Regions from separate parts of the Streptomyces sp. CRCS-T-1 genome, predicted to be linked through region 1. Evidence: riboswitches for the same ligand, from Rfam matches in the RefSeq annotation. Region 1 holds a riboswitch; each other region holds the start of a gene.

What was found. A riboswitch is a leader RNA that binds a small molecule or an ion and turns the genes downstream of it on or off. The one in region 1 is predicted to bind cyclic di-AMP.
Positions count from the first base shown of each region.
Region 2: linked by a shared signal. The riboswitch ahead of NNW99_RS08550 (M23 family metallopeptidase) and the one ahead of NNW99_RS20000 (M23 family metallopeptidase) in region 1 are both predicted to bind cyclic di-AMP.
Region 3: linked by a shared signal. The riboswitch ahead of NNW99_RS22545 (transglycosylase family protein) and the one ahead of NNW99_RS20000 (M23 family metallopeptidase) in region 1 are both predicted to bind cyclic di-AMP.

Region 1 covers NZ_CP101651.1:4,407,017-4,414,304, reverse strand. The annotation lists gene lhgO (L-2-hydroxyglutarate oxidase) at 1-413, shown strand, start outside; gene trmB (tRNA (guanosine(46)-N7)-methyltransferase TrmB) at 524-1,384, shown strand; gene NNW99_RS20010 (PrsW family intramembrane metalloprotease) at 1,443-2,864, shown strand; gene NNW99_RS20005 (aldo/keto reductase) at 3,605-4,549, opposite strand; gene NNW99_RS20000 (M23 family metallopeptidase) at 4,712-5,746, opposite strand; cyclic di-AMP (ydaO/yuaA leader) riboswitch at 5,758-5,914, opposite strand; tRNA gene NNW99_RS19995 (tRNA-Met) at 6,208-6,281, opposite strand; gene NNW99_RS19990 (dihydrofolate reductase family protein) at 6,356-7,288, opposite strand, start outside.
Region 2 covers NZ_CP101651.1:1,933,156-1,940,443, forward strand. The annotation lists gene NNW99_RS08535 (bifunctional GNAT family N-acetyltransferase/acetate--CoA ligase family protein) at 36-2,858, opposite strand; gene NNW99_RS08540 (HPr family phosphocarrier protein) at 3,037-3,318, shown strand; gene NNW99_RS08545 (GntR family transcriptional regulator) at 3,466-4,161, opposite strand; gene NNW99_RS08550 (M23 family metallopeptidase) at 4,374-5,159, opposite strand; cyclic di-AMP (ydaO/yuaA leader) riboswitch at 5,172-5,336, opposite strand; gene NNW99_RS08555 (pitrilysin family protein) at 5,540-6,928, opposite strand; gene NNW99_RS08560 (pitrilysin family protein) at 6,925-7,288, opposite strand, start outside.
Region 3 covers NZ_CP101651.1:4,939,853-4,947,140, reverse strand. The annotation lists gene NNW99_RS22565 (Ppx/GppA phosphatase family protein) at 350-1,291, opposite strand; gene NNW99_RS22560 (DUF501 domain-containing protein) at 1,288-1,818, opposite strand; gene NNW99_RS22555 (septum formation initiator family protein) at 1,872-2,348, opposite strand; gene eno (phosphopyruvate hydratase) at 2,469-3,749, opposite strand; gene NNW99_RS22545 (transglycosylase family protein) at 4,028-4,729, opposite strand; cyclic di-AMP (ydaO/yuaA leader) riboswitch at 4,734-4,900, opposite strand; gene NNW99_RS22540 (transglycosylase family protein) at 5,129-6,094, opposite strand; gene NNW99_RS22535 (cytochrome P450) at 6,243-7,288, opposite strand, start outside.

The DNA of each region.
Region 1 (7,288 bases):
ACGGCGGTGTCCATGTCGGGCCCAACGCGGTGCCGGCCCTGGCCCGCGAGGGGTACGGCTGGGGCACGGTCCGCTGGCGCGAGCTGGGATCGACCCTGGCCTGGCCGGGATCCTGGCGGATCGCGCGCCGGCACTGGCGGTACGGGGCGGGTGAGCTGCGGCGGTCGCTGTCCAAGGCTGCGTTCACGGACGCGGTGGGCAGACTGCTGCCCGGGGTGACCGAGGAGGACCTGGTGCCGACGGCGGCGGGGGTGCGGGCCCAGGCCGTGCTGCGGGACGGCACGCTGGTGGACGACTTCCTGATCCGCGAGGGCGCTCGTACGGTGCATGTGCTGAACGCGCCGTCTCCTGCGGCTACGGCGAGCCTGCCGATCGGGCGGGAGGTGGCGCGGAGGGCGTTGAGCGTGCTGTGACGCCGGGCCCGGGCGGGTCCGCCGCGTGGGTCCGCGACCCGGCGGAGCGGGCCGCCGCGGCCTCACCCCGCCACAGCCCCTTACCCGACGGCCGTAAAATCGGCCTCACTGTGTCTGACGTGAATACCCCCGAAAGCATCCAGCCGCCCAGCACCCCCGACGGCGAGCACCCCGACCACGCGCCCGGTGTGTCCATCCGGCATACGCGGGCCAAGGGTGAGCCGCGCTTTCCCGACGGGCCGAAGGCCGATCCCGCCGGGTCGCACTTCGAGCGGCGGATCCGGAGCTTCCAGCCGCGGCGGAGCCGGGTGACGGCAGGGCAGGCGGACGCGCTGCAGCGGCTGTGGCCCAAGTGGGGACTGGACATCGACGGGCAGCGAGGCCTCGACCTCGCCGGCCTGTTCGGCAACGACAACCCCGTCGTCCTGGAGATCGGCTTCGGCATGGGCGAGGCGACCGCGCAGATGGCCGCCGCCGACCCCCGCACCAACATCCTCGCCGTCGACGTCCACACCCCCGGCCAGGGCAACCTGCTCAATCTCGCCGACCAGGACGGCATGTCCAACATCCGGGTCGCGAACGGCGACGCGATCATCCTGCTCCGCGAGATGCTCGCCCCGGACTCCCTCGACGGCCTGCGCGTCTACTTCCCCGACCCCTGGCCCAAGAAGCGGCACCACAAGCGCAGGCTGATCCAGCCCGAGTTCCTGACCCTCGCCGCGACCCGTATCAGGCCCGGCGGGACCGTGCACTGCGCCACCGACTGGGAGCCGTACGCCGAGCAGATGCTCGAGGTCCTCACCGCACACCCCGACTTCGAGAACACGCAGGCGGACGGCGGTTTCGCGCCCCGTCCCGACTTCCGTCCCCTGACCCGTTTCGAGGGACAGGGACTGGACAAGGGTCATGTCGTGAACGACCTCCTCTTCCGTCGCGTACAGCACGTGGAGCAACCCCCCGCCGGCGCCTGACCGCCCCCGGTTTCCTCCCGCCTGCGGACAGCGCCCATCCGTCGTTAGGGTCAATGCCGTGGCCACCTGCCCCCCGTATCCGTCGTATCCCAGCGTTCCCGCCGACGGCGTGCCCTTCGCCGGCACGGCCGCCGGCCCGCTGCGGCACGCCCACTGGTGGCAGCGCGCCTGGGTGCGCTACGGCGCGCTGTCCACGCTCCTCGTGATCTCCGGCCTGGTCATCCTCGCCCTGGTCCGCGAGGAGACCGGCACGGAAGGGTTCCTGGTCGGGCTCGGGCTGGCCGTCCTCCCGGTCCCCCTGCTCATAGCCGCGTTCCGCTGGCTGGACCGGGTCGAGCCGGGGCCCTGGCGGAACCTGCTGTTCTCCTTCGCCTGGGGTGCCTGCGCGGCGGCGCTGATAGCGATCGTCGCCAACAGCTTCGCGACACAGTGGATAGCGACGGCGACCGCGGACCCGACGAGCGCGGACACGCTGGGGGCGACCGTCATCGCGCCGGTGGTCGAGGAGTGTGCCAAGGCGGCGGCCGTTTTACTGGTCTTCCTCTTCCGGCGGCGTGACTTCACCGGCATCGTCGACGGGGTCGTCATAGCCGGCGTCACGGCCACCGGCTTCGCTTTCACGGAGAACATCCTCTATCTGGGCATCGCCTTCGGCACCGACCAGCTCGCGGGGCACAGCGGCATCGCCTCCGTCACGGCGGCGACCTTCTTCGTGCGGATCGTCATGTCGCCGTTCGCGCATCCGCTCTTCACGGTCCTCACGGGCATCGGCTTCGGCATCGCCGCGCTCGCGGCGGACGGCCGCCGCCTCCGCCGCGTCGCCTTCCCGCTCTCCGGGCTGCTGCTCGCGATGGGCATGCACGCGATGTGGAACGGCTCCTCGGCGTTCGGCGAGTACGGGTTCTTCGCCGTGTACGCGGCGTTCATGGTGCCCATCTTCGGGCTGCTGACGTGGCTGGTGATCTGGACCCGGCAGCGGGAGCTGAAGACCGTACGGGCGGAGCTGCCCGCGTACGCCGTCGCCGGCTGGCTGACCCCGGCCGAGCCGTACGCGCTCGGCTCGATGCGGGCCAGGCGGATCGCCCGCCAGTACGCCCGCCGCCACGCGGGGAAGTCCGCGGCGCGGGCGGTGGCGCAGTACGAGTCCTACGCGACCTCTCTGGCGTTCCTGCGCCACCGGGGCCGCCGCGGCCGCGCCGGGCCCGACTTCGTCGTACGGGAACGGGAGCTCCTGGAGGAACTCTGGCGCCGCCGAGACGCCGCCCGCCCCGCCCTGGACCACGCGGCCCGCATCACCGCCCCACCCGTCCCGGTGGCGGCACCCCCCTGGCCGGTACACGGCGCCTACGGCTACGGCCACCCGACAGGGACATACGGCCATGCCTACGGTTACCCGACGACCCCCTACCCCGCCCCGACGACGCCGTACCCCGCGTACAAGACGACGCCGTACCCCGCGTACAACCCGTACCGCTCGTAGCCGAGGCGCGGGCCGACAGCCGCGGGCAACGGGGCCGGTCGTCGGCCGGTCCGATGCCGGTTGTCCGCCGGTCCGGTGCGGTCGCCCTCCGGTCCGGTGCGGTCGCCGTCTGCTCTGGTCCGGTGCCGGGCGCCGCGGCCGTGGCGCCCGGCACGGATTGGTCTCGGCGGCGCGTGCCCGGCGGTCTGCCCGCAGCCGCGGGCAACGAAGGCCGGGTCGTCGGCCACCAGTCCGGTGTGGTCGTCAGCCGGTCAGCCGCCGGTCCGGGCCGGGCGCTACCCACCGACGGCGCGTGCGACGGCAGTCAGGCCGCAGCCGCAGGCAAACGACAGCCGGGCCGGCCGCCAGCCCCAGCCGAGCGCCCCAGCCGGAGCGCCGCCGCACAGACCGGTAACGGAAGGGCCTGCCGACGGCGGTCAGCCCGCAGCCGTCGGCCACGAAAGCCGGGCCGCCCACCAGTCCCGTGTGGTCGTCAGCCGGTCTGGCGCCGGTCAGCTGCCGGTCCGGTACGGGCGCCACGGCCGTAGCCGCACCGACGGCGCGTGCGACGGCAGTCAAGCTGCAGCAGCAGGCAAACGAAAGCCGGGCCGGCCGCCAGCCCCAGGCCGAACGCCCCGGCCGAAGCCCCACCGCACAGGCCCTGGCCCATCGCGGCAGCGCGTGCCGGGGCGCTGTGCCCTTGGTCGTTCAGACGGCGAGCATGCTCGGCGAGCAGGACGAAACCCCGCCCCGGCGACCGCTCAGGCCGAAGCCTCCGTAAGACGCGCGATCTCCGACTCCGTCAGCGTGAGGTCACCGACTCCGACCAGGGCCGGCAGTTGTTCCACCGTGCGGGCGGACGCGATCGGGGCCGCCACCGTGGGCTGCGCGGCGAGCCAGGCCAGGGCGATCGTGGCGACGGGGGCGTCGTGGGTCGTGGCGATCTCGTCGAGGGCGGTGAGGACGCGGAGGCCACGGTCGGTCTCCAGGTGCTTGGCGGCGCCGCCGGCCCGGGCGCTGTCGACGGTCGTGCCGGGGCGGTACTTGCCGGTGAGGAAGCCGGACGCGAGCGCGAAGTAGGGGACGGCCGCCAGGCCGGAGCGCTCGGCGAGGTCCTGGAGCTCGCCCTCGTAGGTGTCGCGGGAGACCAGGTTGTAGTGGGGCTGGAGGGCGACATACCGGGCGAGGCCCTCGCGGTCGGAGAACTCCAGGGAGGCCCGCAGCCGCTCCGCCGAGATGTTGGAGGCGGCGATGTGCCGCACCTTCCCGGCCTTCACCAGCTCGTCGAGCGCCCCGATGATCTCCTCCACCGGCACATCGGGCTGGTCGAAGTGGGTGTAGTAGAGGTCGATGTAGTCGGTGCGCAGCCGGCGCAGCGAGGCGTCGGCGGCGGCCTTGATGTTGGCGGCGGACAGGCCCTGGAACTCGGGGTGCTGGCTGACCTTCGTGGCGACGACGACATCGGCGCGGTTGCCGCGCGCCTCAAGCCACTTGCCGAGGACGGTCTCGGACTCGCCGCCCTGGTTGCCGTCGACCCACGCCGAGTAGACGTCGGCGGTGTCGACGAAGTTGCCGCCGGCGGCGGTGTACGCGTCGAGCACGGCGAACGACTGCGCCTCGTCGGCGGTCCAGCCGAAGACGTTGCCACCGAGGGCGAGCGGGAAGATTTCGAGATCGGAGGAGCCGAGCTTGCGAAGAGAAGTCATGTCTCTCGTCAACGGCCCTACCGGAGCGGCTCATTCCAGGTCCGACGCAAAGGTCCTGTAAACGCCCCCGCGCGCAGCGGGTCCGCAGACACCGAAAACCGGCAGCCCTGACGTCGGGGGGTCGTCGTCAGGGCTGCCGGTGCTTCGACTGGCTTGTGGCGCTTACGGGTTCAGGCCCTTGCCCCGCAGCCACGCCATCGGGTCGATCCCGCTGCTGGAGCCACCGGAGTGCACTTCGAGGTGCAGATGGGCGCCGGTGACGTTGCCCGTGGCACCGACGCGGCCGATGACATCGCCCGTGCTGACCTTCTGGCCGACGCTGACGCCGATGGAGGACTGGTGCGCGTACCAGATCTCCGTGCCGTCATCGAGGGTGAGGACCGTCTTGTAGCCGTACGAGCCGTTCCAGCCCGCCTCGGTGATGGTGCCGCTGTGCACCGCCTTGATCGGCGTGCCCGTGGGGGCGGCGAAGTCGAGACCCGTGTGGTAGCCGGAGGACCAGTAGGCACCGGCCTGACCGAAGGTCGAGGTGAGGGTGTACGAGGAGGTCGGCAGCGTGAACTGCTTGGCGAGGGCGGCGAGCCGCTCGGCCTCGGCCTTCTTCTTGGCCTCCTCCTCCGCCTTCCGCTTGGCCTCGGCGGCCTTGTCCTTGGCTTCCTTCTCCGCCTTGGCCACGGCTTCCGCGGCCGCCTTCTCGGCGGCGTCGGCGGCGTCCTGCGCGGCCTTGGTGTCGATCTGCTCCTGCTGGTGCTCGACCTGGGCCATGATCCGGGCGCGCAGCGCCTCGCCGGCGCCGGAGGAGCCCTCCTCGGCCTTGGCCGTGGCCGTGGCCCCGAGACCGCTGAGCGGAGTCGAGGAACCCTCGGGGGTGTCGTCGTCCGAGATGAGGGAACCCACCGAGGGAAGGTCCGACACGGAGATGGACACCGGCGGCTTGCCGGTCTGGGCGCTGGCCATGCCACCCGCGCCCACGGCGGCTATGACGCCGACGCCCAGGACGGTGGAGCTGCGGGCGAGACCTCCGCCGCGCTGCTTGGTGACGCGATGCCGGCCACGGACGGGACGGATGGATTCCTCGGTGGGGTTCCACTCCTGGAACGGGCCCTCGTCGGTGCGCTGACCGCCGTAGCCGAAAGTCTCGGTGTCGCGCTGGTTCCGCGCGAACGGGGCCGCGGGGGCAGGCCGGTTGGACGCCACGTGGGCGTACTCCTTTCCTTCCTTCTCGCCTACCGGGTTAGCTGACGGGTTCGGAGCAGGAAGGTCTCCTACGCGCGTATACCGACCGTGCTTCCACGGCGGTTTACGCCCGATTCACCCCAAGTGGTGGTTCCCCGGTTCCCTTTCAGGATTCGGCGCGTGCGCACGGAGCCGCCTTCTGTGACGGCTGGGACGACCGCGCTGCGTTATCGAACGTTAATAGACCCGGGGTGTGGATTCCAGCGATTCCACTTGATCATTAACCTTTTTCGTGCGGACTTACCTGCCATGACCGGCTTAAATCGGGCGAGTTGACCGCTCCGTAAGTGACCGCCGGGTATTGACGGCGTGTCAGTTGTTGTGCGGAGTGGTGCGGTTCGCTCACTGGCAGTAATGGCGGCACGGAAACCGGAAAACACCTAGGGCCGGAACCCTTTCGGATTCCGGCCCTAGGCCTTCAGTAGCGGGGACAGGATTTGAACCTGCGACCTCTGGGTTATGAGCCCAGCGAGCTACCGAGCTGCTCCACCCCGCGTCGTTGTGATTCCAGTGTACGCCATCCGCGGGACCACTCTTGACCACCTCATGCTCAGCAGCGGAATCCGCCCTCTAGAGCAGGTGACGGTTCGGGGCTTCGGCCCGCTGCTCGTGCTCCGGGAGGACGACGACCTCCGCCCCGCCGGCCGCCAGGACTCCGCTGCCGTCGGCGCCCCGGACGAAGGTGTCCGGCTCACGCCAGGCCGTGACCACACGGCGGACGCCGGCGTCGAGGAGCAGCCGGGCGCAGGGCGCGGGGCGGGAGGCGCGGCGGGCGCAGGGCTCCAGGCTGCTGTAGACCGTGGCGCCGGCGAGGCGCGGGTCGGACGGGTCGAGCTTCGCCAGGGCAGCCTCCTCGGCGTGCGCGAGCGGGTCGCCGCCCTCGCGGGAGTGGCCGCGGGCGAGTTCCGTGCCGTCGGCCGCGACCACCACCGCGCCCACGCTGAACGCCGTGTCCGACGGCGGGCAGAGGTCCGCCAACTCGCAGGCGAGGGCCAGCCAGTGGTGATCGGCCGCGGCGGCGAGGGCGCCGGTGCCCGGGGCGGTGGGCTCGTAGCGCATGAGGACGACGTCCTCGATCCGCCGCGTCTCCAGCAGCCGGAGCCTGCCGCCCTGGTAGCCGCCGGGGCCGAAGAGGCGGGGGGCCTTGGGATCGCCCACGAAGAGCGGGGCGAGGACCAGCTGGAGTTCGTCGGCGAGGCCCTGGGTGAGGAGCTGGGTGTGGATCAGGCCGCCGCCCTCGACCATGAGCCGCCGTACGCCCCGTACGTCGTGCAGGTGGGTGAGGAGCCGACGCCAGTCGAGGTCGGCGCCGAGGGGGACCACGTCGGTGGCGAGGCCGAGGGCCCGGGCACGCTCGGCGCCCTGGTCGGTCGTGTAGAGGACCTTCTCGCCGCCCGTGTGCCAGAACCGCGCCTCGGGGTCGAGGTCGCCGGTGCCGCTGACGGTGACCTTGAGGGGGTATTCCGGCAGGCCGGCAGCCGTGCGGGCGGCCCGCCGCTCCTC
Region 2 (7,288 bases), 2.5 Mb from region 1:
GGGCCCACTGACTGCGAGGCACAGCTCGCCCCCTGTCAGTACGCGGGGAGGGTCCGCGGGCCGAGGTCGTCGCGGGCGGGCGGGGTCGCCAGGCGGACGGAGGCGCCGAGGACGCTCAGGCCGTGCGAGGCGACGACGACCGGCTCCAGGGTGACCGCGACGACCTCGGGGTGGTCGTCCACCAGCCGGGACACGCGCAGCAGCAGTTCCTCCAGGGCGCGGGTGTCGGCCGGTGCGGAGCCGCGCCAGCCGAACAGCAGGGGTGCGGTGCGGATCGACCGCACCAGGGAGCCCGCCTCCCGGTCGGTGACCGGGATCAGCCGGTGGGCCGTGTCCCCGAGGAGCTGTGAGGCGGCGCCGGCGAGCCCGAAGGAGAGCACGGCTCCGGCCGCGGGGTCGATGACGGCCCGGACGACGACGTCCACGCCGCGCGGCGCCATCCGCTGCACCACGGGGCGCAGCTCGTCCGGTGCGCCGAACAGCTCGGTCAACTCGGTGTACGAGCGTCGCAGTTGGTCCTCGTCCGCGAGGTCGAGGCGGACTCCGCCCAGGTCGGCGCGGTGGCGCAGGTGCGGGGCGGTGGCCTTGAGGGCCACGGGGTAGCCGAGGGTGCGGGCGGCCTCGACGGCGGCGTCGGGGGTCGGGGCGGGCAGGGCGCGGTGGACGTGGATGCCGTAGTGGCCGAGCAGGTCGCAGGTCTCTTCCGCGCCGAGTGTGAGTCCCTGCCCGCGCGCGAGCAGCCCGTCGATCAGCGTGGCGGCGCCCCGCGGGTCGATGTCGTCGTACTCGGGCACCCTGCCGGGGTCGGCGGCGTCGCGCCGCCACTGCGCGTAGGTGACGGCCTGGGCGAGGGCGCGGACGGCGCGTTCGGCGGCGGGGTAGGCGGGGATGAGGTGGGCGCCTTCGGGGGCCTCGACCGCGGGGGGTCGCTCTTCGGTGGGCGACGGGCGCGGGGCGGTTTGCGGCGGGATGCCCGACTCCGCTTGGGGTGCGGTGCTCGCCGCCGCCGACAGGGCCTCGGCCAGACCGCCCAGCTCCACGTGCACGACCAGGACGGGCTTGGCCGGGGCGGCGGCCGATGCCGACCTCAGAGCCTCGGCGAGGGCCGCGTCCGCGACCGAGACCTCGCCCACCGCCGGTATGGCCGTCACGACGACCGCGTCGCACCGGTCGTCGGCCAGTGCGCGCGAGAGGGCCGCGTGGAAGTCCGCCGCGGAGGCCGCCGTGGTCAGGTCCTGCGGGGGGTGGGGCCTCAGGCCCTCGGCGAGGCAGGCGTCGTAGGTGAGCAGGCCGAGCGACTCGGAGTTGCCGAGGATCGCCACCCGGGGTCCGGCCGGCAGGGGCTGGCGGGCGAGGAGCAGGCCCGCGTCCACCAGGTCGGTGATGGTGTCGACGCGGATGACGCCGGCCTGCCGCAGCAGGGCCGAGACGGTCTCGTGCGGCAACCGGGTCGCCCGGACGGCATGCCCCTGGGGTGCGGCTCCGTGCCGCGCGCCCTGGACCACGACCAGCGGCTTCGCCGCGGCCGTCCGGCGGGCGAGGCGGGTGAACTTACGGGGGTTGCCGATGGACTCCAGGTACATGAGGACGACGTCGGTGTCGGGGTCCTCGTACCAGTACTGGAGTACGTCGTTGCCGGAGACGTCGGCCCGGTTGCCGGAGGAGACGAAGGTGGAGACGCCGGTCACGCCCGTGACGCCGCCGCCGCGGCGGTGCAGCCGGGACAGCAGGGCGATGCCGATGGCGCCGGACTGGGCGAACAGGCCGATCCGGCCCGGGCGGGGCGTCTCGGGGGCGAGGGAGGCGTTGAGCCGTACCCGCGGGGAGGTGTTGATGACGCCGAAGGCGTTCGGGCCGATGATCCGCATGCCGTACGTGCGCGCGTGCCGCACGAGTGCGCGCTGGTTCTCGCGCCCGTCGAGGCCGCTCTCGGCGTACCCGGCGGAGACCACGACGAGCCCCTGCACACCGTGCTCGCCGCACTCGTTGACGACCTCGGGGACGTGCTCGGCCGGTACGGCGACGACCGCGACGTCGACCGGGCCGTCGATGTCGCGCACCGAGCGGTGGGCGGGCACCCCGTCGAGTTCCTTCTGGTCCTCGGGGAGGGCCTTGTTCACGGCGTACAGACGGCCGGTGAACCCGGCGTCGCGGATGTTGCCCAGGACACTGCGGCCCACGCCGCCCGGTGTGCGCCCGGCGCCGATGACGGCGACCGAGCCGGGCGCGAGCAGCCGCTGCACGGACCGGGCCTCGGCGCGGTGCTCGCGCGCGTACTGCACGGCGAGGGAGCGGTCGGTGGGTTCGAGGTCGAACTCCAGACGGACCACGCCGTCCTCGAAGCTGCGCTTCTGGGTGTAGCCGGCGTCCGTGAACACCTTGATCATCTTGTTGTTGGCGGGCAGCACCTCGGCGGCGAAGCGGCGGATGCCGCGCTCGCGGGCGACGGCGCCGATGTGCTCCAGCAGGGCGGAGGCGACGCCGCGGCCCTGGTGGGCGTCCTGGACGAGGAAGGCGACCTCGGCCTCGTCGGCCGGTGCCGACGCGGGAGTTCCGTCGGCGCCGATCCGGTCGTAGCGTACGGTGGCGATGAACTCGCCGCCGACCGTGGCCGCGAGTCCCACCCGGTCCACAAAGTCGTGGTGCGTGAAGCGGTGGACGTCCTTGGCGGACAGGCGAGGGTACGGCGCGAAGAAGCGGTAGTACTTCGACTCGTCGGAGACCTGCTCGTAGAAGCTGACCAGACGATCGGCGTCATCAACGGTGATGGGCCGGATGCGCGCGGTACCGCCGTCGCGCAGCACCACGTCGGCTTCCCAGTGGGCGGGATACTCGTGCCGGTCCGGCGAGGTCTGCATGGGCCCCAGAGTACGGCTAGCGTCCGACAGCGGACGCGAGGCAGTCTGTGGAGGGCGTCAGTCGGGTCGAGGCCGCGATCCGACGGCACCCCGGGGCGGTCAGCAGGGCCGCTCCGGCACAGCTTCACGTTATGGGAAACTGGTCTAGACAACCCTGAACACCGAAGGGCAGCAACACATGGCTGAGCGCCGCGTCAACGTCGGCTGGGCCGAGGGCCTCCACGCCCGCCCCGCTTCCATCTTCGTCCGAGCCGCCACGGCCGCAGGCGTCCCGGTGACGATCGCCAAGGCCGACGGCAACCCCGTCAACGCGGCCTCCATGCTGGCCGTCCTCGGCCTGGGCGCCCAGGGCGGCGAGGAGATCGTCCTCGCCTCCGACGCCGAGGGCGCGGACGCCGCCCTGGACCGGCTGGCCAAGCTGGTCTCCGAGGGCCTGGAGGAACTGCCCGAGACCGTCTGAGTATTTCCCCGCGCCCGAACCGGCGCACACTGAAGAGCTCGTCCGAATTCCTCGGGCGAGCTCTTCGCCTTTCCGGTGCATTTCCCGTCGGCGGGCAGCAGAAATAATCCCCCGCGAATTACCCACTCTTTGTATACGGCTCCTGTGTTAATGCCGCAGGCTTGCCGTGTTTACGGCATGTTGCGAGTTCCTCACACGCTCGGCGCGCTCCCCCGCCGAACCGAAACGCAACCGGTGCGCGGCCGTCGCGCGCTCGGTGTGCAGCGCCGTGACCGCCCGCGCGCGCTCGCCGTCCCCGCGCGCCACCGCGTCCACGATCGCGCCGTGCTCGGCCCAGCACTCCACGGGTCCGGCCGGTGCCTCCACGGCGTACATCCAGGCGATCTTGTGCCGGAGCTGGGTGAGCATCGAGGTCAGCGCGGGGCTGCCGGAGGCCTGGGCCAGCGTCTCGTGGAACCAGCCGCCCAGCGAGCGCAGGTCGTCGCTGTTGCCCCGGCGGGCGCGCTCCTGGCCGAGCCTGACCAGGCCGCGCAGCACCTTCAGATGGGCCTCGGTGCGACGCTGGGCGGCGCGGGCGGCGCCCAGCGGCTCCAGCAGCATGCGCATCTCCAGCAGGTCGGCGGCCTCCTGCTCGGTGGGTTCGGCGACACACGCGCCCGCGTGCCGCCGGGTGACCACGAAGCCCTCGGCCTCCAGGGTGCGCAGGGCCTCCCGGACGGGGACGCGCGAGACGCCGTAGCGGCGCGCGAGGAGTTCCTCGGTGAGCCGGCCGCCACGCTCGTAGACACCCGCGACGATGTCGTCCCGGATGGCCGTGCACACCGAGTGCGCGGGAATACGCATGACCGACCTCCCCATTAATCCCCGTGAAACGTCGACTGGTGACGCGTGTTCCGTGACTCTATTGCAATGAGCCGGAATTTCCGACGGCAGGCAGGAAATCAGGGATATTTTTTGGACAGTCGGCAGCCGTGACGAACGCCGGTCGCGGCGAACGCCGAAAGCCCCGGCTCAGGGAGCCGGGGCTTTCGGGAAGAACAGTCGCCGTCGGATGTTCAGACGTTCACACCGTGCGAGCGGAGGTAGGCGACGGGGTCGATGTCGGAGCCGTACTCGGGGCCGGTGCGGGCCTCGAAGTGCAGATGCGGGCCGGTGACGTTGCCGGTCGCGCCGGACAGGCCGATCTGCTGGCCGGGGGTGACCTTCTGGCCCACCGAGACGCTGCTGGACGACAGGTGGCCGTACTGGGTGTACGTCCCGTCGTTCATCTTGATCACGACCTGGTTGCCGTAGGAACCGCCCCAGCCGGCCTCGACGACCTCGCCCATGCCGACCGAGTGGACGGCCGTGCCGCTGGAGGCGTGGAAGTCGACACCGGTGTGGCTGCCGGAGGACCAGACGGCGCCGCCGGACTTGTAGCCGGTGGAGACGTACGAGCCGGAGATCGGGGAGACGAAGGTGTTGAGACGCTTACGCTCGGCCTCGCGGGCGGCGCGCTCCTTGGCCTCGCGGACCTTCTCGGCCCGCTCCTTGGCCTCCTTGGCCGCCTCGGCGGCGCGCTCGCGGGCGGCCTCCTCGGCCTTCTTCTTGGCGATGGCCTCTTCGGCCGCCTGCTTCTGGGCGACGGCCTGGGCGTCGATCTTCTGGGCCACGGTGTCGCCCATGGTGACGACCGGGGTGAGGCCCGTCTGCTCGGCGGCGGGCTCCGCGGCGAAGGCCGGGGCGGCCACGGCGCCGACGACACCGGTGGTGGCGAGGGCCGCGACACCCGCGGCGCGGGCCGTGCGGCGCTGGATCCGGCTGGGACGACGGTGCTTCCCGGTGGCGCGCGTGAACGCCATGTGGTGGCTGGTCCTTTCCTTCCCTCTCGCCTACCGGGTTAGCTGACGGGTTCGGAGCAGGAAGGTCTCCTACGGACCCCCTCGCGACTCGCGCGGGCGTCCGATTCACCCCAGGGACTACGGTGGGTCCCCGGCTCCCCTGGCTCGCGCCGTACGGGGACTCGGCGATGACTGTCCGGTGCCGCGGGTGCGGCGCACTGCCTGACGAACAGCCCGGACGACGCTAAGCGGCGCCACTTTCAATTCCCAAACGGATCCAGGCTTTTGTAGCGCATCCCACAGGGCAGACAGGCAACTCCCACATCAATTCGGGCATAAGGGAGCCCTGGTGCCTTAGAAGACAACCAGGGCCCCTACGCGCGCGTGCCGCTCGCTTCCCGCTACTCGGCGGTGACGACGGTGACTTCGCCGATGCCGAGGGCCTCCACCGGGCCCTTGATCTGCGCCGCGTCGCCGACGAGGACGGTCACCAGACGGTCCCCCGGGAAGGCGCTGACGGCCGCCGCGGTGGCCTCCACGGTGCCGGTCGCGGCGAGCTGCCGGTACAGCGCGGCCTGGTAGTCGTCGGGCAGGTGCTGCTCGACCTGGTCCGCCAGCGTGCTCGCGACGGCCGCCGCCGTCTCGTACTTGAGCGGCGCCACGCCGACCAGGTTCTGCACGGCGACGTCCCGCTCGGCGTCGGTCAGCCCCTCGGCGGCGAGGGTGCGCAGCACCGTCCAGAGGTCCTCGAGGGCGGGGCCGGTGTTGGGGGTGTCCACGGAGCCGCTGATGGCGAGCATCGCGGCACCGGTCCCGTCCGGGGCGGACCTGAGGACCTGGGCGAACGCCCGCACGCCGTAGGTGTAGCCCTTCTCCTCGCGCAGGACGCGGTCCAGGCGGGAGGTGAGGGTGCCGCCGAGGCAGTACGTGCCGAGCACCTGGGCGGGCCAGACGCGGTCGTGCCGGTCCGAGCCGATCCGGCCGATCAGCAGCTGCGTCTGGACGGCGCCGGGGCGGTCCACGATGACGACCCGGCCCGTGTCGTCGGCGGTCACCGGCGGCACCGGCCGCGGCTCGGCCGAGGAGCCGGTCCAGGCGCCCAGCGTGTCGCCGAGCAGCACGTCGAGGTCGATGCCGGTGAGGTCGCCGACGACCACGGCGGTGGCCGTCGCCGGGCGGACGTGCTTCTCGTAGTAGCCGCGTACGGCCGCGGAGTCGATCGTGGCGACCGTCTCCTCGGTGCCCTGCCGGGGCCGCGACATGCGCGAGCCCGCCGGGAACAGCTCCTTGGAGAGCTCCTTGGCGGCACGGCGGGCGGGGTTGGCCAGCTCGTGCGGGATCTCGTCGAGACGGTTGGTGACCAGCCGCTCGACCTCGCTGTCCGCGAACGCGGGCGCCCTGAGGGCGTCGGCGATCAGGTTGAGCCCCTTGGCGAGCCGGGAGGCCGGCACCTCCAGGCTGAGCCGGACGCCCGGGTGGTCGGCGTGCGCGTCGAGGGTGGCCCCCGCGCGCTCCAGCTCGGCGGCGAACTCCTCGGCGGAGTGCTTGTCGGTGCCCTCGGAGAAGGCCCGCGCCATGATCGTGGCCACACCGTCGAGGCCGGCCGGCTCGGCGTCCAGGGGCGCGTCCAGCAGCACCTCCACGGCGACGACCTGCTGGCCGGGGCGGTGGCAGCGCAGCACCGTGAGGCCGTTGTCGAGCGTGCCGCGCTCGGGGGCCGGGAAGGCCCACGGCTTGGCGTCGCCCGCCTGCGGCTGCGGGTGGAAGTCCATTGTGGCGAGCTCGGTCACTTGGCCGCCTCCTCGTTCTCGTTCGTGGCCGCGGCTGCGGTGTCGTCGTCGGCGTCCTCGCCGGTCTCGTCGGCTACGGGCTCGTAGACGAGCACCGCGCGGTTGTCGGGCCGCAGGCGGGCCTTGGCGACCTCCTGGACCTCCTCCGCAGTGACCTCCAGCACGCGCTGTACGGCGGTCAGGGCGAGCTGCGGGTCGCCGAACAGCACGGCGTACCGGCACAGTTCGTCCGCCCGGCCGGAGACCGTGCCGAGCCGGTCCAGCCACTCGCGCTCCAACTGGGCCTGGGCGCGCTCCATCTCCTCGGCCGTGGGGCCCTCCTCGGCGAACCGGGCGAGCTCCTCGTCGATGGCGGTCTCG
Region 3 (7,288 bases), 530 kb from region 1:
ATCCTCCGCGGCTCGCGTGATCCATGTCATGGTGACAACCGGGATCCTTTGTGCACCCCGGACCGTTGTCAATGCCGCGTGAGCTGCCTCTCTGGGCGGAAAGGGCCTCCGTGAGGCCACCCCGGAGTCCCGCTCCGGGCTCCTTCCCCGGCATCTCCATACCATGCTTCTGAACACGTTCAAAGGCACCTGAGGGCCCCGGATGGGTCAACGGGGCCCTTCTTGTCGCCCTCGCGGGCCGAATTCCTTGTGAAGAACTTCACGAACTTTTCCGACGAGCCGTCGCCGGGGGGTTCACCAGAGCCCCCCGGACACGCTCAAACGTGATCCATGCCTGCTCAGAAGCGGCCTACGCGACCGACCACGCGATGCCGTCGAGGATGTCGTGCTCGCTCACGACGACCTCCTCGGCGCCGATCCGCTCCATGATCGACAGCAGTACGAGGGCCCCCGCCGCGATCACGTCGACCCGGCCCGGGTGCATGGACGGCACGGCCGCGCGCTCGGTGTGCGTGGAGCGCAGCAGCCACTCGGTGATCTCACGGACCCGGTCGTGGGAGACACGGGAGTGGTGGATGGCGGCCGGGTCGTACTCGGGCAGCTCCTGCGCGATCGCCGACACGGTCGTCACGGACCCGGCGAGGCCCACCAGCGTGCGGGCCTCGCGCAGCGGGACCGTCTCCTCGGCGAGGTCGAGGGCGGCCTCGATGTCCGCCCGCATCGCCGTGATCTGCTCCTCGGACGGCGGGTCGCTCACCACGCCGCCCCGGACCAGGTGACGCTCGGTCATCCGGACGCAGCCGATGTCCACCGAGCGCGCCGCCCGGACATGGTCGTCGCCGACGACGAACTCGGTCGAGCCGCCGCCGATGTCCACGACGAGGTAGGGCTCGGGCAGGTGGTCTCCCCCGGCGAGCTCCTTGGTGGCGCCGGTGAAGGAGAACTCGGCCTCCTGGTCCCCGGAGATCACCTCGGGCTCGACGCCCAGGATGTCCAGCACGCCGCGCACGAACTCGTCGCGGTTCTCGGCGTCCCGGGAGGCGGAGGTCGCCACGAACCGCAGCCGCTCCGCCCCGTGCTCCTTGATGATCCCGGCGTACTCGCGGCACGCCGCGAAGGTCCGCTGGAGCGCCTCGGGGGCGAGCCGGCCGGTGCGGTCGACGCCCTGCCCGAGCCGCACGATCGTCATCCGGCGGTCCAGGTCGACCAGCTCACCGGTGGCAGGGTCGGCGTCCGCGACCAGGAGCCGGATGGAGTTCGTACCGCAGTCCACGGCGGCGACACGGGTCACTGCGTGGCCTCCTCGGCGTTCGTCACGCACGGGCCCTTGCGCCACCACTCCGGCAGCATCTCGATGGCCTCGTCCCCGAGCGGGTTCACCCCGGGCCCGGCGGCCAGCGAGTGGCCCACGAGCACGTGCAGGCACTTCACCCGGTCCGGCATGCCGCCCGCGCTCGGGAAGTTCTTCAGCTCCTCGATCTCGTCGCGCCGCCGGATGTAGTCCTCGTGCGCCGCCCGGTACGCCGCCGCCAGCTCGGGGTCCGAGGCCAGCCGCTCGGTCATCTCCTTCATCACGCCGTTCGCCTCCAGCGTGCCGATGGCCGAGGCGGCGCGCGGGCACGTCAGGTAGTACAGCGTCGGGAACGGCGTCCCGTCCGGCAGCCGAGGTGCCGTCTCGACGACGTCGGGCTGCCCGCACGGGCACCGGTGCGCGATCGCGCGCAGACCGCGCGGGGGCCGACCGAGCTGCTGCTTGAAGGCCTCGACGTCCGCGTCGGTGGGCTCGGTGCGCGGGGTGGTCGGCGGGGGCGTTTCCATGACTGTCTTCAGGCTGTCTTTCTTTGAGTCAGATATCTGGCTGGGATCCGGGTTCACCGGTCGGAGGCGTCGGACTTGTCGACGCCGTCCCACACATTGGCGTACCAGGGGCGGTCGGCCGTCCCGAGCACGGCGTGCGACTGCCGCGCCACGTGCGGGTCGACGACGATGAATCCCGTCTCCCCCGGCATGACGTAGTGCAACCGCTGCCGGATCTGCTGTTCCGCGTACGCGTCGTCCTGCCAGCGCGCCTTCTGGTCGCGCAGCCGTTCGACGCGCTGCCGGGCCTGCTGCTGTTCGCGCTGGAGGTCGTCGATCTCGGCGCGCTGGGAGACGTACTCCCGCATCGGGTAGGCGAGCGCCACGATCAGCGTGCACATCACCAGGGCGAGCAGCGCGGCCCGGCCGGTCAGCCGGGAGCGGCGGGCCTGGCGCCGGGTCTGGGAACGGTAGACCCGGGCCGCGGTCTGCTCGCCGAGCAGCCGGATCCTGGTCGCGGTGGAGAAACGGTCCCGGTCCTTCACGGCCATGGTCTCCCCGCTCTCCCGCTCCACCGTCCGACGCGCGTACGTCCCCGGACACGGTACGGGACCGAGTACGGGGACGTACGTACGACTGGCTCAGGGTTGACCCTTAACGGGTCAGCCCGGTCAGCCCTTGAAGCGCGGGAAGGCGCTGCGGCCGGCGTAGACCGCCGCGTCGTCGAGGATCTCCTCGATGCGCAGGAGCTGGTTGTACTTGGCGACGCGCTCGGAGCGGGCCGGGGCGCCGGTCTTGATCTGGCCGCAGTTGGTGGCGACGGCCAGGTCGGCGATGGTGACGTCCTCGGTCTCGCCGGAGCGGTGGGACATCATGCACTTGAAGCCGTTGCGCTGGGCCAGCTCGACGGCGTCCAGGGTCTCGGTCAGCGAGCCGATCTGGTTGACCTTGACCAGCAGGGCGTTGGCGGCGTTCTCGTCGATGCCGCGGGCCAGGCGCTCGGGGTTGGTGACGAACAGGTCGTCGCCGACGAGCTGGACCTTGTCACCGAGCTTCTCGGTGATGGTCTTCCAGCCCTCCCAGTCGTCCTCGAACAGCGGGTCCTCGATGGAGACGAGCGGGTACGCGTCGACGAGCTCGGCGTAGTACTCGGTCATCTCGGCGGCGGAGCGGGTCTTGCCCTCGAAGGTGTAGGCGCCGTCCTTGTAGAACTCGGACGCGGCCACGTCGAGGGCGAGGGCGATCTGCTCGCCGGGGGTGTAGCCGGCCTCCTTGATCGCCTCGAGGATGAGGTCGAGGGCCTCGCGGTTGGAGCCGAGGTTCGGGGCGAAGCCGCCCTCGTCGCCGAGGCCGGTGGCCAGGCCCTTGCTCTTCAGGACCTTCTTCAGCGTGTGGTAGACCTCGGCGCCCCAGCGCAGGGCCTCGGAGAAGGACTCCGCGCCGATCGGGGCGATCATGAACTCCTGGATGTCCACGTTGGAGTCGGCGTGCGAGCCGCCGTTCAGGATGTTCATCATCGGAACGGGCAGCAGGTGCGCGTTCGGGCCGCCCAGGTAGCGGAACAGCGGCAGGTCGCTGGCCTCGGAGGCGGCGTGGGCGACGGCGAGGGAGACGCCGAGGATGGCGTTGGCGCCGAGGGAGCCCTTGTTGTCGGTGGCGTCCAGGTCGAACATGGCCTGGTCGATCAGGCGCTGCTCGGTGGCGTCGTAGCCGACGAGCTCCGGGCCGATCTGCTCGATGACCGCGAGGACGGCCTTCTCCACACCCTTGCCGAGGTAGCGGTTCGAGTCGCCGTCACGCAGCTCGATGGCCTCGAAGGCGCCCGTGGAGGCGCCGGACGGGACGGCGGCACGACCGGTGCTGCCGTCGTCGAGGCCGACCTCGACCTCGACCGTGGGGTTGCCTCGGGAGTCCAGGATTTCCCGGGCTACGACGACGTCGATGGACGGCACGAGCATCTCCTTCTTATGTGACGCGGGTACGCGGGTCACGTGGACCCGGCGAGGTGCGGGCCGTGGTGGCTCGCGACATGAGCCTAACCGGCTCGGGCCGATCGGCCACCGGGTCGCCCACCCCATGGACAGAACCGAGAGTAAATTGTTTCCGAACGGAACAAAGACGATCGTGGAAAAGACCGGCAGTGACGCCCGGCGGAAATGACCCCGCCCCGGCGCGTACGGGGGAACACGCGCCGGGGCGGGGAGCCCGTGGGGACGGGGAGGGCCGCTGCTTACTTCAGGTGCAGCTGCTGGCCCGGGTAGATGAGGTTGGCGTCCTCGACGATGTCCTTGTTCAGCTGGAACAGCTTCTCCCAGCCGCCCTCGACCTTCTTGTCGGCCGCGATCGAGCTCAGGGTGTCGCCCTTGACGACCTTGTACTCGCCGTCGCCCTTCTTGACCTTCTTGCCGGTCGGGGTGGTGACGGTCTTCTTCGCGGCCGGGCGCTCGTCGGAGCGGGAGGCCGGCTGCTGGGTGTCGCGGGACTCGGTGCTCTGCTGGCTCTGCTCGCTCTGCTGCGAGGAGCTGCCGGAGTCGTCCGAGGAGGAGGAGCCACCGCCACTGGCGTTCGACAGGCCCTTGCCGCAGACCGGCCAGGCACCCTTGCCCTGACCCGCGAGGACCTTCTCGCCGATCTCGATCTGCTGCTCCTTGGTGGCCTGGTCGGCGGTGGCGGCGTACTTGGTGCCGCCGTAGCCGGACCAGGTGGAGGCGGAGAACTGCAGACCGCCGTAGTAGCCGTTGCCGGTGTTGATGGACCAGTTGCCGCCGGCCTCGCACTGGGCGACGGCGTCCCACTCGGAGGCGGTGGCGGCGGAAGCGCCGCCGGCGGCCATCAGCGGGGCGGCGACAGCGGCGCCGGTGACACCGGCGACGGCGATGGCACGGCTGGCCTTGGACGGACGACGGTGCTTGCCCTTGCTGGAAAACAGCATGGAAGGATCCCCTCACCGACGCCTGCGAGGTGAGCTGTCGGGTTCGGGCCGGTTGAGTTGCCCGGCCGCGCCCCTCCCGGGACACGGCTTCACCCCAAGCCCTTCCGGCACAACCGGCCGGTCGGGCACCTACCTTGGGTCCCCCGCTCCTGCCTACGGCGCTTGACGCGACGACTGTTCCCGTACGGCCGCTGGCAGGATTCGGCGTTGCGGCAGCCGGGGCTCGTGGTGACGAGCGGTCCCGACCGTAGCCACGCGATCCGCCGAATTTCAAAGACGATCAGGGCTTCTGAGATCTATCTCTCACGGGCATCAAACGGGACATTAGCCGCGAAACATGACGCGAACTCGCGCTGTTTCGGGGCGACTTCCGCCCCCGTTTCCGCACTGCCCGAACCGCTACTTCTCGTCCGCTTCGCCCTCGACCGTGAGCTTCTGACCGGGGCGGATGAGGTCCGGGTCGGTACCGACGGCCTTCTTGTTGCCGTCGTAGAGCTCGTGCCATCCGCCGCTGATGTCAAGGGAGTCGGCGATGGACCAGAGGCTGTCGCCGATCCCCACGATGTAGGCACCCTCGGACGAGTCGCCGGAGCCCTCCTCGCCGCGGTCGTCGCGCGAGGCGTGACGCCCCGTGGAGTCGTCCGTACGACCCTCGGGCGCCTGGGTCTCGTCGGCACTGGGGCCGCGGTGGCGGCCGGAGCCGCTGTCGGTCGGCGCCGAGGAATCGTCGCTCTGCCGCGAGTTGTCGGACTTGTCACTCTCGCGCGTGGCGGACGGGGAGCTCTCGGGCTCCTGGTCCTGCGAGTCGGAGTCCTTGGAGTCGGGCGACTTGTCGGACTTGGAGGATTCGTCCTTCGAGTCCGACGACTCGTCAGAAGACGGCGAGCCGGACGGGGACGACGAAGGCGAGGACCCGAGGGAGTCGAGCAATCCGGATGAATCCGACGAACCGGATGAGTCGGATGAGCCGTCCGAGTCGGAGGACTTCTTGTCCTGCTCCAGACCGGACAGCAGCCCGCAGGTGCGCCAGGCACCGGCCCCCTGCTCGGCCAGGATTCTCTCGGCCACGGCTATCTGCTGGGAACGGCTGGCCAGGTCGGCGCTCGGGGCGTAGTCGAGGCCGCCGTGACCCTCCCAGTCCTCCTGCGACAACTGCAGGCCGCCGAAGTATCCGTTGCCGCTGTTCTGGCTCCAGGCGCCGCCGGTCTCGCAGTCCGCGACCCGGTCCCAGGTCGTGGCGTCGGCCGCGCTGGCGCCGGAGGCTCCGAGGAGCGGGATCGCGATGGCGGAGCCGGTCACTCCGGCCGCGAGGAGGAGAGCCGGAGCCTGGCGGGGGCGACGGTGCCGACCGTTCCCGGAGAGCATACGGAGACCTTTCGCGAAGACAGCAGTGACCGGCGCGAAGCCGGTTTTCCCGGGCCGCGCTGATGATGGGTGAACGTATAGGCAGACGATCACTTGTCACAAGTTAATGCCGCGTAGATCACGTGAAGATCACAGGACTGACGGCGTGTCACCTTTGCGCGGGCGTGGACCCCACCGGTGCGGGCGTGAACTCAACCGGCAGCGTCCGCAGCCCCCGCATGATCAGGCCGCCGCGCCACCTCAGCTCGGCCGGTTCGGCCGCGAGCCTCAGGTCCGGGAGGCGGGTGAGGAGCGTGGCGAGGGCGGTCTGGCCCTCCAGACGGGCGAGCGGGGCGCCGAGGCAGTAGTGGATGCCGTGGCCGTATCCGAGGTGCTGGTTGTCGCGGCGGGAGAGGTCGAGCACGTCCGGATCGGCGAACCGCTCCGGGTCCCGGTCCGCGGCGGCCAGGACGACGAGGACCGGGTCGCCGGCCTCGATGCGCTGCCCGCCGATGGTGAGCGGCTGCGTGGCGAAGCGCCAGGTGGCGAGCTCGACGGGGCCGTCGAAACGCAGGAGTTCCTCGACGCCCGTCTCCAGGAGGCCGGTCTCCCCCGCGGCGAGGGAGGCCTGGAGCCGGGTGCGCTGCTCGGGGTGGGTGAGCAGGGCGTAGGTGCCGTTTCCGATCAGGTTCACGGTTGTCTCGAAACCGGCGAACAGCAGGATGAAGGCCATGGCGGCGGCCTCGTTCTCGGTGAGGTGCTCGCCGTGGTCGGAGGCCCGGATGAGACCGGAGATGAGATCCTCGCCGGGGGCGGGTTCGGCGGGGAGCGCCTCCCGCTTACGGTGGATCAGGTCGGCGAGGTAGCCCCGCATCTTCTTCACCGACCGCGCCACGCCGCCCCGGGGGCCGCCCTGGTGACGGATCATCATGCCCGCCCAGTCCCGGAAGTCGTCCTGGTCCTCGCGGGGGACGCCGAGCAGGTCGCAGATGGCGTAGATGGGGAGCGGGAAGGCGAACTCGTGGATCAGGTCGGCGGACCCCTGCTGCGCGAACCCGTCGATGAGACCGTCGGTCAGCTCCTGCACCCGCTGCTCGAACTCGGCGACCCGGCGGGGTGTGAACGCCTTGGACACCAGCCGCCGCAGCCGGGTGTGGTCCGGCGGATCGATGTTGAGCAGATGCGTCATCAACTCGGCCTTGCGCTCACCCGGGA